Regions from separate parts of the Acetobacterium sp. KB-1 genome, predicted to be linked through region 3. Evidence: riboswitches for the same ligand, from Rfam matches in the RefSeq annotation. Region 3 holds a riboswitch; each other region holds the start of a gene.
What was found. Region 3 has a riboswitch for cobalamin ahead of DOZ58_RS09605 (type 1 glutamine amidotransferase). Riboswitches for the same ligand answer to the same signal wherever they lie in the genome.

Region 1 (4,989 bases), 1.5 Mb from region 3:
TTTCATCCGGGTGGCTCCTACTAACATCAGCGTCGCCCCAAATTCGCCGAGGCCCCTTGACCAGGCTAAAATAATAGTTGTGATAATGGCATTCTTGGATAGCGGTAAGGTAATGGTTATGAAGCGTTCCCACTTCGTCGCTCCCAGACTGCCGGAAATAAACTCCAGTCGCTCATCAACTTCCTCAAATGCGGTCCGAATAAATCGGACTACATAGGGAAGATTGACAACGGTTTGAGCAATAATGATACCATTTTTATCAAAGACAACCTTAAATCCCAACTCTTTAAGGGCCTTACCAAAGTCTGACGAAAAAATAATTAATAAACTAAGACCCAAAACCAGATAGGGCATCGATAATGGCAGTTCAATCATCATCTGACACAGTTTTTTAAAGGGAAACGCAGTCCGTGTTAATGCATATGCGGTGGGAATGGCGAGCACCATACAAATGATTGTGGATATACTTGCGGTGAACAGGCTCATTTTAACAGCGAATTGCACTTCTTCTGAATAAAATGCCTGACCCAAATAGGGTAACCCTTTTAAGACGATTGCCACTATCAGTACTGAGGTAAAGCTAATAACTATGACCGTAATGACGATTGTAATGATTTCAAATAAACTAAATACTGAAAATCGTTCCCTCATCAGATCGTTTAATTAACTACTTCGTATCCATAGTTTTCCCATATCGCTTTTGCAGAATCCGAATCTAAGAATGTCATAAACGCATCCAGTGTTTCGGTATTTTTACTGCTGCTTAATTGTGCCGCCGGAACTTTTTTGACATAGGTATCCAGATCCGTTGTCTTGACAATTTCGGTGGCGGAACCAGTCACATTTTCTTTCCAGACAATAATCGCATCGCATTCATCAACGGACAGGGCATTAAATATTTCCGGTGCTGTGGCTGCCCGGGCAATGACATTGACATTGCTTAAAATCCCCAGATCTGTTAACGCTTTATTGGCAATCTTACCAATTGGCGTGGCATCGCCATCACCCAGCACAACTTCCACCCCTTCTTTTGCTAGATCGTTTAAGCCGGAAATTCCCAGTGGGTTTCCGCTTTTTACAGCCAATACAGGGATGTGTTTGACCAGTTCTTTACTTTTTGTAACAAAATCTTTAACTGGTGCCAATTCATCAGCGGAGCCGGCAATAAACAAATCCCCTTCACCAGTTGTCTTAATCTGATTCTGAAGCTGGGCCGCATTGGCATAAACAACTTCCATTTCACAACCGGTTTCTGTTTTGAATTTATCGGCAATTTCCCCGAAAGGCTTGGTCATGCCAGCCCCACAGTACACAAACAAGATTTGACCAGCGAGACTTTGACTTTCAGCAACTTTCTCTTGCGCTCCGTCAGCCTTACTGCTACAACCTGATACCAAGCTGATAATTATTCCCATTACCAATAATACCACTAACCAATTCTTAACGCTCTTCATCACATCTCCTTTTCATTACTTTAGTATTGTTTTGTAACGTTTAGATATGTTTTGAATTATATAATAGGTTATTGGCATATGTCAAGTAACCAACCCTTTTTCTTCGCAAGCAGCCAAATTTCTTCACTTGTATTAATCCTTGGTCCTTTTAAAAATGATCAAGGTGCTTGATTATTGACCGATTTTAGACTATAATAAACTAGAAAAAGTGTTTACAAAAGGAACGCGGTAAAAATCCGCGACAGTTTCTTTGCTACTGTAAGGAGAAGAATATGGACGCATTCAGTCATTGGGTTAACCAAGAAGGCTGTGTGTATGATGTCCCTCTGAGTCAGGATATTTTTGTCAAAACACGATCTGTTTGAAGCTTCAAAGAAGGCTGCAAAATGTGAGAATAAAACGAAATGACGCCCCACCGATCAACTGCAGGCGTCACGGAAACAACTCCGTATTTGCAAACCTTTTTTAAAAAAGGTTTTTTTGTTTTTTGCAGACTGGAGGATTTATTTATGGCCAATAATAAAAATCGCATCGCCCTCATCGGACGGATCGGTAGCGGTAAAACCACCCTATTTTTACGGCTGACCAATGAATTTATTACCTATGGGAAAACCCAGCAGGTCAGTTATTCTGATCATTTTATTGATACCCCTGGCGAATTTGTTGAATTACCCTGTTTTCGTCCTCAGGCCATTAATGTAACCTGTGATGCGGGGCTGATTATTCTAATTAATTCCAGCACCGATCACCAAAACTCGGTTCCACCTAATTTTGTCTGTACCTATAACATCCCCGTAATTGGGGTTATTACCAAAATTGATCATAAACACTGTAACCTCAAGCGAAGTCTACGCTACCTGACTTATGCCGGAGTCCACCCTGATAAGATTCACCCGGTAAGTGCATTGACCGGCGAAGGGGTCTCTGAACTTAAGACGGTTATTCAGGCGTATGTCGCTTTTGATCATTAAGCAAACGACCTGCCGTAGACTTACTTTCAAACAGCGATATGATTGCTAAACTTGCGTCTTAATCGTTTCCCACTTCACCAAGCCTTGTTATTGTCTGGCCAGCTCAAAGGCGGCCTTTTTTAACACGCAGTCCAGCGAGGTGTCCTGTTTTTTTTCATCATTTAAGATCAGGCGCGAGGGACAGCCCCCGGGACAGATGCTATAATAGTCACATGTTTTACAGCCTTGCGATTCTGCCTTTACAATGACAACGTTTTTTAAGGGGCGCGCTTTTACCACATTCCCCATAAAATATTTCGGATTTTCAATTAGTGATCCGCAAGGGTAAACATCGCCACAAGGCAGCACGACATAGGATCTACCGCAGGATGCATAACAGTATTCCTTGTTGCACGAGGTCATTTTCAACCGCTGCTTCGCTTCATGAACCTCACGGATCACAATTTTTTTACCAGTCAGCCGATATAATTCCTCAGCAGTCTCAACCATTTTCGTCAACGCTGTCTTGATTTGCTCTGGGGTGGCTTTTTTGATGATCGCCCGCTGGTCTCTGGCGCGCCCTGCATCCCGCAATAAATCAAGGCCAATCCCGCCTACATTACCCAAATAATAGGCGAAACTGACCAGCTTGGGAAGCTGTGTGATGCTGTGACTGGTCACCACGCTGTTGAGATTGATTTTGATTCCTTCATTAGCCAGACACCCAATCCCGGCAATCACGTCTCTTGTCCTTCCCCGGGTAAACTCATTCACCTCCGGGGGACCATCAAGACTGACCCCTAAGGCAATCCTCATTTTTTTCAGGCCCACGGCAATCTCCGGGGTAATGCAGATGCCGTTGGTCTGCATCTGAAAGCTGGCATTGTAATTTTTTTCCTTCACATAAGAAACCACTTGACAGATTAAAGGGTAGTTCAGCAGCGGTTCTCCCCCGGCGAACTGAATTTTCATATAATGATCGGAAAACAGATCCAGCGTCTGAGCCGCGGTCTCAAAATCCATATCCGCTTTTAGATGGGTTAAACCGGCATAACAGTATTCGCAGGCCAGATTACAGCGACCGGTAGTCCAAAGGACAATTAGCACACTTTCTTTTGAAATAATAACCACCTCCGTTACACGTCTTAAAAATTGTGATCTCACCCATCACTTCTTTTTACAGACTTTTCTCTGAATCGAACAGGGCATCCACTTCCTGAATACTTTTGTTCCATGCTTCCACATCCTGGTGACCGACAATTTCGATTGTCCCGCCCTGGTAATCACCCTGGGATTCTTCCATCAGCTCTTCCATATCACCCTCAATTTTCATATAAATATTTGTTAAAATTTCTAATGCCTCGAGACTAGGATTCCATTTTTGTCGTTGGTGGAGCTCCAGAAATCGTCTTGACATTTCCTCAATGGCAAAGCTATTCTCCTGGCTAAGCCAGCTTGCCATTTCCGGATCACCGAGATAGGTCTTAACGATTTCATCAATAGCCCTGTCATCAACATTTTTGGTGGTACACTTCCAGCTAAAAATGGTTTGCGCCTTTCGCATTACCTCGGCGGCACCACGATAGCCCTTGTCCATTACTGAGCGGTTCCAGAGCGGATTAAATAAGGTGCCTTCGACAATGCGATTGAGCTCATCTGCCATTGTTGTAATAACTACCTTTTCTTTATTGTTGGAGGTCCCGTGATATTGTTTGAGCGCATCCTGATCAAACTGATTTTTGACCATGTTAAAACCGCCGATCACCGAAGCGCTATAGCCAGATGAAAGCAGGTCATACCGATTACTCACTGAGGTTTCAAAAACAAGCTCCGCCGACTTAACGTTATCCACAAATTCTTTATGGGACACCGCTCCGTTTAAACCATCGCCATAGGCATAACCCGAAAATGAGGTAAACACCTTGGCCAACTCATCTTCCGACTCCCAGGCACTGGCTTTTAAGGCCAGATCTACGCCAGAGCCGTAGGTTCCCGGCTTGTCGCCAAAGATCCGCATGGTGGCACGCCGCCACCTCGTTTCCTGGGCCACTTCTTCTGTTCCTGCCAGTTCATTGATTGTTTTTAAGGCATTGCGGCGAACAAAATTTAAGCTTTCTGGTTCGTTAAGCACAGCCACCATTTGCACTGCCTGATCCATCAAGGCAATCAGATCGGGATAGGAATCTCTTAAAACGCCGGAAATCCGGATGATCACGTCAATTCTCGGCCGTCCCAGTGCTTCTAATGGAATCGCCTTGACATCCATCACAATCCCCGATTCATTCCAGACCGGTGTAACGCCCAATAAGGCCAGAACCTGAGAAAGCTGTTCTCCATTGGTCATCGAGATGTCGGTGGAAATCATGTTCATGGCCACCTTTTCGGGAAATTGTCCGGTGTCTTTTTGATGTTGACGAATTAATTGATCCGCCATTTCCACCCCAATGGCATAGGCCGATTTGGTGGGAACTTTTTGGGTATCCATCAAGTAAAAATTTCGCCCGGTTGGCATAATCCGCCCCAGTCCATCCCGGGGTGAGCCCGCCAGCCCCGGCTCTATGTAATCCCCCATCAAGGCCTCGATC
Region 2 (4,989 bases), 900 kb from region 3:
TCGGGGGAAAATTTTAGTGAAGCTTTAGTGCCACAGGGGTTACTGATCATTGGGAAACGTAAAAATGTGGACCGAAAAAATGAAATAAACTAGAATAAACACAGCGCCGGGAATTTTTATTTCAGATGCTGTGTTTATTTGATTAACCGATCAACATTAAAATGATTCAAAATAATTATTGACATATGTTACTTATAAGATTTATAATAAATATTATAAGTAACATATACCAATAAGATATAAAGGAGTCCTTAAAATGCCAGGTAGAGATCGGACCGGACCGGATGGTCAGGGATCAAAAAGTGGAAAAGGATTGGGACGTTGCTCGGGAATTAACGCCAAACGCCGTGGAAAAGGTTGTGGCTGCGGTTGTCGCAGAAGTTCGAAAAGCAAATCGACGCATGAACCTGAGAATCTTGATGAACCAGGTCAAGCAACTGATCAGCAACGTAAAGAAATCGAAGGAAATTAATACGGAAGGGATGTTTCCAATTGAGCAAGAATGGAAACCGGTGAAGGCATGAAAATTGTAACATTAGCTGAAAACACATCGGTGTCTGAAGAATTCAAAAATGAACATGGATTGAGTTTATACATTGAAACCGAAACCCATAAATTGCTATTTGATGTGGGTGCCAGCGGTCTGTTTGCAGAAAATGCCAAAAAACTGGGGGTTGACCTTTGCGAAGTGGATACCCTGGTCATTAGTCATGGTCATTATGATCATGGTGGTGGTTTAGAAACATTTCTTAAGATCAATGATAAGGCCGCAATCTATATCAATGGTCAAGCCTTTGAAAATCATTATTCTAAAAGAGCAGACGGGGAGGCCTATATCGGTCTGGATCAGGAACTGTTTTCTAATCCGCGCTTTATCTTTTTGGCAGCGGATTTCGTCATCGATGATGCTTTGTGCATTTTTTCAAATGTTCAGGGAGAACGCTGTTGCTCTACGGCCAACGCTGACCTGCTGATGGAAAAAGATGGGCTACGGATGGCAGATGATTTTTGTCATGAACAGAACCTGATCATCCGGGAAAGAAATCAGGTCGTGCTGGTGGCAGGTTGTGCTCATAAGGGAGTCGTTAATATTCTTGATCATATGGCATCAAACTATGATATGCAGCCGACTGTTGTCATTGGGGGATTTCATCTTTATAATCGCACCCGAAAAAAACCGGAGGCAAAAGAATTGATTGAGGAAATTGGTAACGAACTCAAAAAAACTGCGATAATTTATTACACCTGCCATTGTACTGGGAAAGAGCCTTATCAAATCCTAAAAATGATGCTGGGAGAACAGGTTAATTATCTGGCAACCGGTAGCCGGGTTATTATTTAAAAATAAAAAAGAACAAGGAGAAAATGATGAACAAAGTAAAAGGAAATATGAAGTCGTGTTTAAATCCAGTGGCTAAGGTGTTGGTATCTTGTCGGGGATTAAATGGCGAAAACAATGCCCTGGCGGTGGGCTATTGCGGAAACTGCAGTTATGATCCGCCGATGGTCATGGTCGGGATTGTACCCTCACGGTATTCGTATCATCTGATTAAAGAGTCCGGCTGTTTTGTGGTGAATCTGGTTGATCAAGCCTATGAAGAAACCTTTAAATATTTGGGTAGCCACAGCAAACGCGATGAAGATAAGCTGGCGGTGATGAAGGTCAATTTAGAAGAAGCTAAATTTGTCAATGCTCCGATTCTTGCCGATTGCCCAGTTAATATTGAATGTAGCATTGTAGACTCAATTGTCACCGGTTCTCACGAAATGTTTGTCGGAAAAATTGAGTATGTCCACGCCGATTCAAAAATGGTCAGTGACGATGGCTGTATTGATTTTTCACAGATAAAATTCTTATAAACAGATCAGAATATAGAGTTTTGTGGTTGACATAAAAAAATTATAATGGTATTATGTCAAAAACGTGTTAGTGGTTTGTAACATAAAAACACAGACAACTTATTGAAAACGTTAGCCTAAAAAATTTTGGGCGTTGATTTTATCAAATGAGTTTAATTTAATAACTTATCATTCAAGGTGCCGATCATGAAGATCGGAGAATAGGGAAGCTTAGAAAGCACGGACCCACCACTGTGAACAGGGACGAATTCTTAAAAAACCACTGGGCTAAAGCCTGGGAAGGTGAGAATAGGATGAACTGTTAGTCAGGAGACCTGCCTTGATTTAAAAAATATGCCAGGGGATGATTGGCCGCATGATTTAGAATACCTTGAGATGGGAAGGGTTTCTTTTATTAATAAAAGAAGCTCTTTTTTTGTTTGCCCAGGGTAAGCGATTAAAGAAATTAAAAGCGTTTAAAATAATGAAAAAAGAAAAGAGGAGAAGCGATGACTTTTGAGGAAAAATGGGTTGACAACAAGAAAAAGACGGATCTAAATGAAACCCAGCAGTTTTGGGATGATCGGGCTTCGGAGTTTAATGAGATGGGAAAGAGGGAAATGGCTGATGATCCGGTGCTGTCGCTTTTAAAAAGCAAGGATGCTATTTTCCCGGGAGCGAGAGTACTGGATATCGGATGTGGTGCTGGGCGCTATTCCAAAGAATTCTTAAAAATGGGCTGTGAAGTAGTGGGGATTGATATTTCCCCTAATATGATTGATTTTACAAAGGAAAATGCTGCCAGTGTAAAGGCTGATTTTTTTACGTTTAAGGTTATGCCCTGGGAAAAGGCGGATCTGGCCGCAGAAGGATGGGAAGGCTATTTTGATCTCGTTTTTGCTTCTATGAGCCCAGCTATTAGCGGCCCCGAGGAATTAAAAAAAATGAATCAGGCCTCCAAAGGCTATTGTTTTATGAGCGGACACCTGATCAAAGAAGATAAAATTGGAAATGAACTACGAGTGGCACTGAATAAAGAAAACCGCACCGCTGACTACCGGAATACCTTATATTACGCCTTTAATATATTATGGGATATGGGCTTTTTTCCGGAGTTTCGACATAGTGAGAATCAACAGACAAAGATTTGGGAGCTGGAAAAAGCAACCAATTATTATGCCCATATGTTAAGGGCTACCGATGAAGAGACAAAACAGACGATTCGGGATTATCTTAAGAATAAAAGCAAAGACGGACAGATTGAAGATATAAACTATTCCAAAAACGGTCAATTGCTGTGGTCTGTTCTGTCTGCTCAAATAGACGGGAGATAAAGATGCTAAAAAAACCAAGTGCCGTGATTGAGGTGGAGGGCGACAGCCTGGAATTATACCAGAAATTCACGGGCAAAAAAACCGTGTTGATTCTCATTCTTTGCGCTTTGTTGCTGGTGGTAGCCATTTTTGCCATGAATAGTGGGGCCATGGAATTGGATCCCACCGACATTGTCAAAACCCTGATGAGCATTGGTACCGAAATCTCTAGTGTAGTAGTATGGCGGATTCGTCTGCCCCGAGTTTTGGCCGCGGTTATTGCCGGTGCAGGTTTGGCAGTGGCCGGATGTGTGATGCAAAATAATTTAAGAAATCCGTTAGCATCGCCTTCTACCTTGGGGATTTCCAGTGCAGCTGCCTTTGGTGCCAATATCGCTATTATTGTATTGGGGGCTGGGACGGTGCAAAGCTCGGCAGCGCAGCCGATTATTGTCAACAATCCTTATCTGGTAACGATTTTTGCCTTTGCTTTTTCCATGGGAGCGACCATGATAATTTTGCTGCTGTCCCGAATGCGCAGTTTTTCGCCGGAGTCTATTGTTCTGGCAGGGGTGGCACTGAGCTCTCTTTTTGGAGCAGGCACCACCTTGATTCAGTATTTTGCTGAATCAGTGCAGATTGCTGCCGCTATCTTCTGGACCTTTGGGGACCTGGGTCGGGCTGGCTGGACAGAGGTTTATATTTTGGCTGCGGTGGTGGGTCTTGCGATGATCTACTTTATGATGAAGCGTTGGGATTATAATGCACTGGACAATGGTGCCGATGCCGCTAAGAGTTTGGGGGTCAATGTCGAGCAAACCCGATTTGGCGGGATGCTGGTATCATCGATGATTACCGCAGTGACGGTATCATTTCTTGGTGTGATTGGGTTTATCGGTTTGGTGGCACCACAGATGGTCAGGCGGATAATCGGCGGGGATCATCGCTTTCTGATTCCCATTTCTGCCTTAATGGGGGCGCTTTTGTTGCTGGTCTCGGATACCTTTGCCCGAACGATTATTTCCCCCATTATATTGCCAGTGGGAGCAGTGACATCATTTTTAGGGGCACCCCTGTTTTTGTATCTCTTACTTAAAGGAGGTAAACGTCGTTGAATTTACAAGTTGAAGGATTGGCTTTTGATTATCCTTGCCAAAACGTCTTAAAAGGGATCTCTTTTTCCATGAAGCGCGGGGAATGTTTGGCGATACTGGGAACAAATGGCGCCGGGAAATCGACTTTGCTTAAGTGTATTAACAAAATCTTGAAGCCCCAGGGCGGGAGTGTCTTAATTGATCAGGAAAATATTAAAGCGTTTAAGCAGAGTGAGCTGGCCCAGAGAGTGGCTTATGTTTCTCAGAGTAATCAAAGTACAACCACGACAGTTTTTGATTCGATTCTGATTGGTAGAAAACCTTATATCAAATGGGATGTGGGGAAGAATGATTTAAATATTGTCAATGAGACCATCAAGATGTTAAATTTGGAAAAATTTGCATTAAAAAATGTCGATGAGTTAAGCGGCGGCGAATATCAGAAGGTGTTAATTGGTCGGGCATTAGCCCAGGAAACTGATGTGCTAATGCTGGATGAGCCAACGAGCAGCTTGGATCTAAAAAATCAATTGGAGGTGCTTCAATTGATCAAAGAAATTGCCTACCTTAAAAATATCACGGCGGTGGTAACTATTCATGATCTGAATCTGGCATTACGCTTTGCCGATCAGTATATTTTACTAAAAGACGGTGTTATCCATGCTGCCGGTGGGAAGGAGGTTATTACCGAAGCAAATATAAAAGAAGTATATGGGGTAGACGTAACGGTTGAGCAAGTCAAC
Region 3 (4,989 bases):
TTTCAGAAAACGAAGCCTCCTGCTCAGTGATCAAAGACTCTGGGGACGATCCGGATGTGACCAATGGCGTCAAGGTTTTTTCGAAAATCACCCCATCAGACCAGGCCGGAATTGAGTTTGCAGCCGGTATTGGTGTCGGTACGGTCACCTCAGTGGGACTCAGTATTCCTCCGGGTGAACCGGCCATTAATCCGACCCCAAGGGAGATGATTACCCGGGAGATTAAAACGGTTTTAGCTTCTGAAGCCGCACGTCAGATCACGGATTTACCGAAAGGTTGGCGGGTCGAGCTGTCCATTCCCCAGGGTGTGGAACTGGCCAAACGAACCTTTAATCCCAAGCTGGGGATTAAAGGCGGACTGTCGATTATCGGCACTTCCGGGATTGTTGAGCCGATGAGTGAAGATGCCCTTAAGGCGTCCCTGAAACTGGAACTCTCAGTGCTCCATGCCAAAGGCTTTAAAGAAATCATCTTTGTCCCCGGCAATTATGGGAAAGACTTTTCCGAGGAACTGGGACTTTCTGAGGAGGTACTGGTAAAAACCAGTAATTATATCGGTTTTATGCTGGATGAGGCTGAACGGATGGGTTTTGATAAGATTCTGCTGATTGGCCATCTGGGAAAACTGGTGAAGCTGGCTGGGGGGATTTTTAATACCCATAGCAGTGTTGCCGACGGACGGATGGAAATTCTAACCGCCCACGCCGGTTTGCTCGGCGCAACCCAGAAAACGATGGAAAAAATCATGACCTCTAAAACCACCGATGAAGCAACCGATTTAATTCTGAGCAAAAATTTGCCGGACTATTTTGATCATCTGGCCGAGGTCATAAAGAAAAAGGTCACCGATCGGGTTTATGGCACCATTGAAATGGAAGTGGTGTTGTTTTCCAAGATCCATGGCTTTTTAGGACAAAGCAAAGACGCAGAAGAGTTGAGGAAACGATTATGTACCCATTAAAAATTATTGGACTGGGACCGGGACATCCGGATTATATACTGCCGATCGCATTAAAAGAAATTGAAGCGGCAGAAGTGATTCTCTGTGGCACCCGCCATGCTGAAAGTTTTGATGCCAGTGGTAAAGAAATGCTTTTTATCGGCAAGGGAACCCCCCTAAGTGAGCTGATGGAAAAGGTTGCCCAGGTATACAAGACTAAGAAAACCGCGCTGGTTGTTTCCGGTGACTGCGGCTTTTATAGTCTGCTGACCTATGCCAAAAAAGTAGTACCGGAAAAGGACATTGTCTGCATCCCCGGGATTAGTTCGTTGCAGTATTTTTTTGCCAAACTGGCAATGTGTTGGGAAGATGCTAAGCTGATGAGCCTTCATGGCCGGGATCAGGATTTGGCGGCAGCTCTGGCAAAAAATAAAAAGCTGGGCATTCTTACTGACAAAAATAATAATACTGCGTTTATTGCCGGGATTCTTAAATCAGTCGGTTGTGAAAACAGCTTGCTTTATGTTGGTGAAGAGTTATCCTATCCTAATGAGAAAATAACCCGCTTAACCGTAACAGAAGCCCTGAGCTATCAGGAGGAAGGGCTGGCAGTCGTGGTGGTCATCAATGAGTAAGATAGCAGGATACAAGGACGAGGCCTATATTCGGGGTAAGGCACCGATGACTAAACGCGAAATCCGCATCCTCACCATTTCGTTGCTGGGGATAAACCCCGGCGATGTGGTCGTAGATATCGGCGCCGGCACCGGGGGTCTCACTATGGAAGCAGCTTATGCCGCCGACCATGGTAAGGTCTATGCTGTGGAAGCCAAAGAAACGGCGCTGGAACTGGTAAAAAAGAATAAAGAACATTTTAATGCCAACCATGTGGTCATTATCCCCGGTAAGGCGCCAGAAGTGCTGGCTGAAATTAAAGAGCCAGTGGATCGGGTCATCATCGGTGGTTCCGGCGGTAATATGGAAGGCCTGTTTCAGTGGTGTAAGGCCAATCTCCGGGCCAGTGGTCGGGTCATTGCCAATTTTGTCACCCTGGAGAACGCCGCCCAGGCCACCACCCTGATGAACCAGTATTTTGAAAATGTAGAACTGGTTCAAGTGGGCATCAGCCGGGGCGAAGGCATTGGTGGTTTAACGATGCTAAAGGCCGCCAACCCGATTTTTATTATCACTGGGGATGCTGAATTAAATTAACGACTCAAAGGTTCAAAATGCTATTGACAAGAAGTGCAACCTGGTGTAAAATAAACTTAATTAAATAGTGAACTTGTCCTATATTCAAGGGAAAAAGGTGTAAATCCTTTGCTGTAATCGCAGCTGTAAAACATGATGACCGTCTCATAACCACTGTTAAGAACTTAACGGGAAGGGAGATGGAAAGTTGATTGTTGAGCCAGAAGACCTGTTTGTAGTGATTTCTTAACAACCTCCGATTTAGAGGGCTGTAAGAGCATTATATTTAAATTTGTAAGTATGATTCTTTTATCCTTCTCCACTGGAGAAGGATTTTTTTTCGTCTTGTTGTCGACAACGATTGCAAGCGAACCCAGGAAGTGTGTGATTCTTGGGAGTTGGTTAATTTCTCCTAGCCAAAAGTAGAATCTCTTCGAATAGAAGGACATCTCCAAGTCAGTATTTAATTCCCTTCCTCGGGGATGGTGTGTGACATCCCCGAATTTACCTTGCTTTCATTAATTTACATTTTTGATAGAATATTATTCCTCATTTCTGCTTAGATTTTTCTGGCCAAAAATCTGAGTACCAATAAAAAAAGTGCATCCAGTTCTGGTTGTGCTTTTTTTATTTGCCTTTAAATAAAAAAATTTAAAAAATGCGTTTAAAATGGTATACTTGCATAAAAATAAGGATAATAATCAATAATCAGATAGGAAGGTCACAGATGAGAATTCACTATTTACAGCACGTACCCTTTGAAAATCCCGGCAGTATTCTAGTGTGGGCAAAAACCAATCAAAGTATTATTACCTCGACGCAATTGTATAACGATGAAGCACTGCCGGAGGTAAATGAATTTGACTGGCTGGTGGTGATGGGAGGTCCCATGAACATTTATGAAGAAGATCAATACCCCTGGCTGAGGGCCGAAAAAAATTTGATCAAAGCCGCCATAAAAGCTAACAAGGTGGTCCTTGGTATGTGTCTCGGCAGTCAGTTAATTGCTGATAGCATTGGCGGGAAGGTTGTTCAGAACAAACAAAAAGAAATCGGCTGGCTCCCGATCACGTTTTCTAAAGAAGCCAAAGTGTCACCGCTGTTTGCATTTTTTCCGGACAACCCGGTGGTTTTTCACTGGCATGGTGATACCTTTGTCGAGCTGCCTGAGGCGGCCACGGTCATTGCCGCAAGCACCGCCTGCAAAAATCAGGCCTTCATTTATAACAAAAGAGTTTTTGGCTTTCAGTTTCACCTGGAAAACACCCTGCCGATTATTAATGATCTGATTGCAAATTGCGGCGATGAAATGGTTCCGGATGATTATGTCCAGTTGCCAAAAGAGGTCTTAGCCCATCCGGAATACATCCGTCAGGATAATCAGTGGATGGCCGCCTTTCTGACCCAACTAAAACAGATGGTTGAGGTTGACGATCTTTAATAAAAATTTTTGGCAAAAACAAATGACTGGTGAAAGAATGGGTAAATACCAAGCAAATGGTTTGCAAACATTTAGTTTTGAAAGGAATGTATGATGAAAAAGATAACATTGATACTGACAGCCCTTGGCTTAGCGCTATTGCTGTCAGGCTGCTCGCTGATTCCGAGCATTTTTGGCAATAAATCGGAGTCGGTAAAAAACCAGGAAATTACCTTAGCCTTATCATTTGGCGAAAAAACCGGCACCTATAACGGCCAATTGGTAAAAGGTTTGCCTCAGGGAACTGGCGTGTTTACGGTTTCCAATGATGCTGAAGTTGCCTGGACCTATGACGGTACATGGGAACAAGGCCATTTTCAGGGAATGGGAGAAACCGTTTGGGAAGATGGGTTCACACAGGAAGGTAATTATCAGAATGATCTTTTAAATGGGCCGGGACAAGAGTATCTTGATAAGAAGCTCTTATATGATGGCAATTACACCGATAATCGTTATGATGGACAGGGCACGCTTTACAATTATTATGGCGATATAATTTACGAGGGTAATTTTGACATGGGCTATTACGACGAGACGACTGTCCAGAGAAAGGCCCGATTGGATCCGTTTAAAGCTCAGACCACAGAGTTATCTTATGCCGATGTAGTTGAAACGGCTAAAAATGAAACCGGAAATAAGGTCAAGATGACGGGACGGGTTTATCAGGTTTATGAAAACTTTGAAAATCAACACTACTTCTGTGATTTTATCATGGATTTAAACGATGATCCTAATCAAATGGTACAGGTCTATTATCGCTTAAACTCTGGAGAATCCCCCTTTGTTGAAGGCCAAATGGTAACCGTATGGGGAACTGTTGAATACCTTTATACCGACACCACTGATGATGGTCAGCAATACTCCATCCCCAATGTGGAAGCCTGGAGTGTGGAATAAATTTTAGCGATACAAAAAAACTCCCCGTCATGCAATGGGGAGTTTTAACGTTATCGATAAGAACAAATCTGACAGTCGAATTTCAGATCGATTTTGAAATTGGGCTACTTTGATTTATAATGGGAGTTAAGCGGCAACAAAGCGGCAACAAAGCATCAGTGTTTTACTTTGCCCACGGTCAGAAAAGGATAGGATGGTTCGGTATGTATAAAATACTAATTGTAGAAGACGATCAGATTATAGCAAAAGCACTAAAAAATCATTTGGATAAATGGGAACTTGAAACCCAAATCGTTGCGGATTTCCATCATATTATGGATGAGTTTGTGGCCTATGATCCGCAGCTTGTCCTTTTGGATATCTCCCTGCCATTTTTTAACGGCTACCATTGGTGCAGCGAAATCCGCAAGCTTTCTAAGGTGCCGATTATTTTTATTTCGTCGACCAGTGATAACATGAATATTGTTATGGCAATGAACA

Region 1: it holds a riboswitch for cobalamin, as region 3 does, so the genes downstream of both, DOZ58_RS16170 (EutP/PduV family microcompartment system protein) here and DOZ58_RS09605 (type 1 glutamine amidotransferase) in region 3, are expected to answer to the same signal.
Region 2: it holds a riboswitch for cobalamin, as region 3 does, so the genes downstream of both, DOZ58_RS13705 (bifunctional 2-polyprenyl-6-hydroxyphenol methylase/3-demethylubiquinol 3-O-methyltransferase UbiG) here and DOZ58_RS09605 (type 1 glutamine amidotransferase) in region 3, are expected to answer to the same signal.

Annotation. Positions count from the first base shown of each region.
Region 1 covers NZ_CP030040.1:3,517,985-3,522,973, reverse strand. Annotated here, with positions in the region: gene DOZ58_RS16180 (ABC transporter permease) at 1-651, opposite strand, end outside; gene modA (molybdate ABC transporter substrate-binding protein) at 660-1,454, opposite strand; cobalamin riboswitch at 1,632-1,817, shown strand; gene DOZ58_RS16170 (EutP/PduV family microcompartment system protein) at 1,964-2,425, shown strand; gene DOZ58_RS16165 (radical SAM/SPASM domain-containing protein) at 2,513-3,568, opposite strand; gene DOZ58_RS16160 (cobaltochelatase subunit CobN) at 3,582-4,989, opposite strand, start outside.
Region 2 covers NZ_CP030040.1:2,957,063-2,962,051, forward strand. Annotated here, with positions in the region: gene DOZ58_RS13685 (methyltransferase domain-containing protein) at 1-28, shown strand, start outside; gene DOZ58_RS13690 (DUF5320 domain-containing protein) at 257-472, shown strand; gene DOZ58_RS13695 (MBL fold metallo-hydrolase) at 521-1,342, shown strand; gene DOZ58_RS13700 (flavin reductase family protein) at 1,366-1,860, shown strand; cobalamin riboswitch at 2,019-2,197, shown strand; gene DOZ58_RS13705 (bifunctional 2-polyprenyl-6-hydroxyphenol methylase/3-demethylubiquinol 3-O-methyltransferase UbiG) at 2,349-3,173, shown strand; gene DOZ58_RS13710 (iron ABC transporter permease) at 3,176-4,267, shown strand; gene DOZ58_RS13715 (ABC transporter ATP-binding protein) at 4,264-4,989, shown strand, end outside.
Region 3 covers NZ_CP030040.1:2,054,755-2,059,743, reverse strand. Annotated here, with positions in the region: gene cbiD (cobalt-precorrin-5B (C(1))-methyltransferase CbiD) at 1-962, shown strand, start outside; gene cbiE (precorrin-6y C5,15-methyltransferase (decarboxylating) subunit CbiE) at 950-1,576, shown strand; gene cbiT (precorrin-6Y C5,15-methyltransferase (decarboxylating) subunit CbiT) at 1,569-2,153, shown strand; cobalamin riboswitch at 2,199-2,384, shown strand; gene DOZ58_RS09605 (type 1 glutamine amidotransferase) at 2,860-3,573, shown strand; gene DOZ58_RS09600 (hypothetical protein) at 3,664-4,509, shown strand; gene DOZ58_RS09595 (response regulator transcription factor) at 4,713-4,989, shown strand, end outside.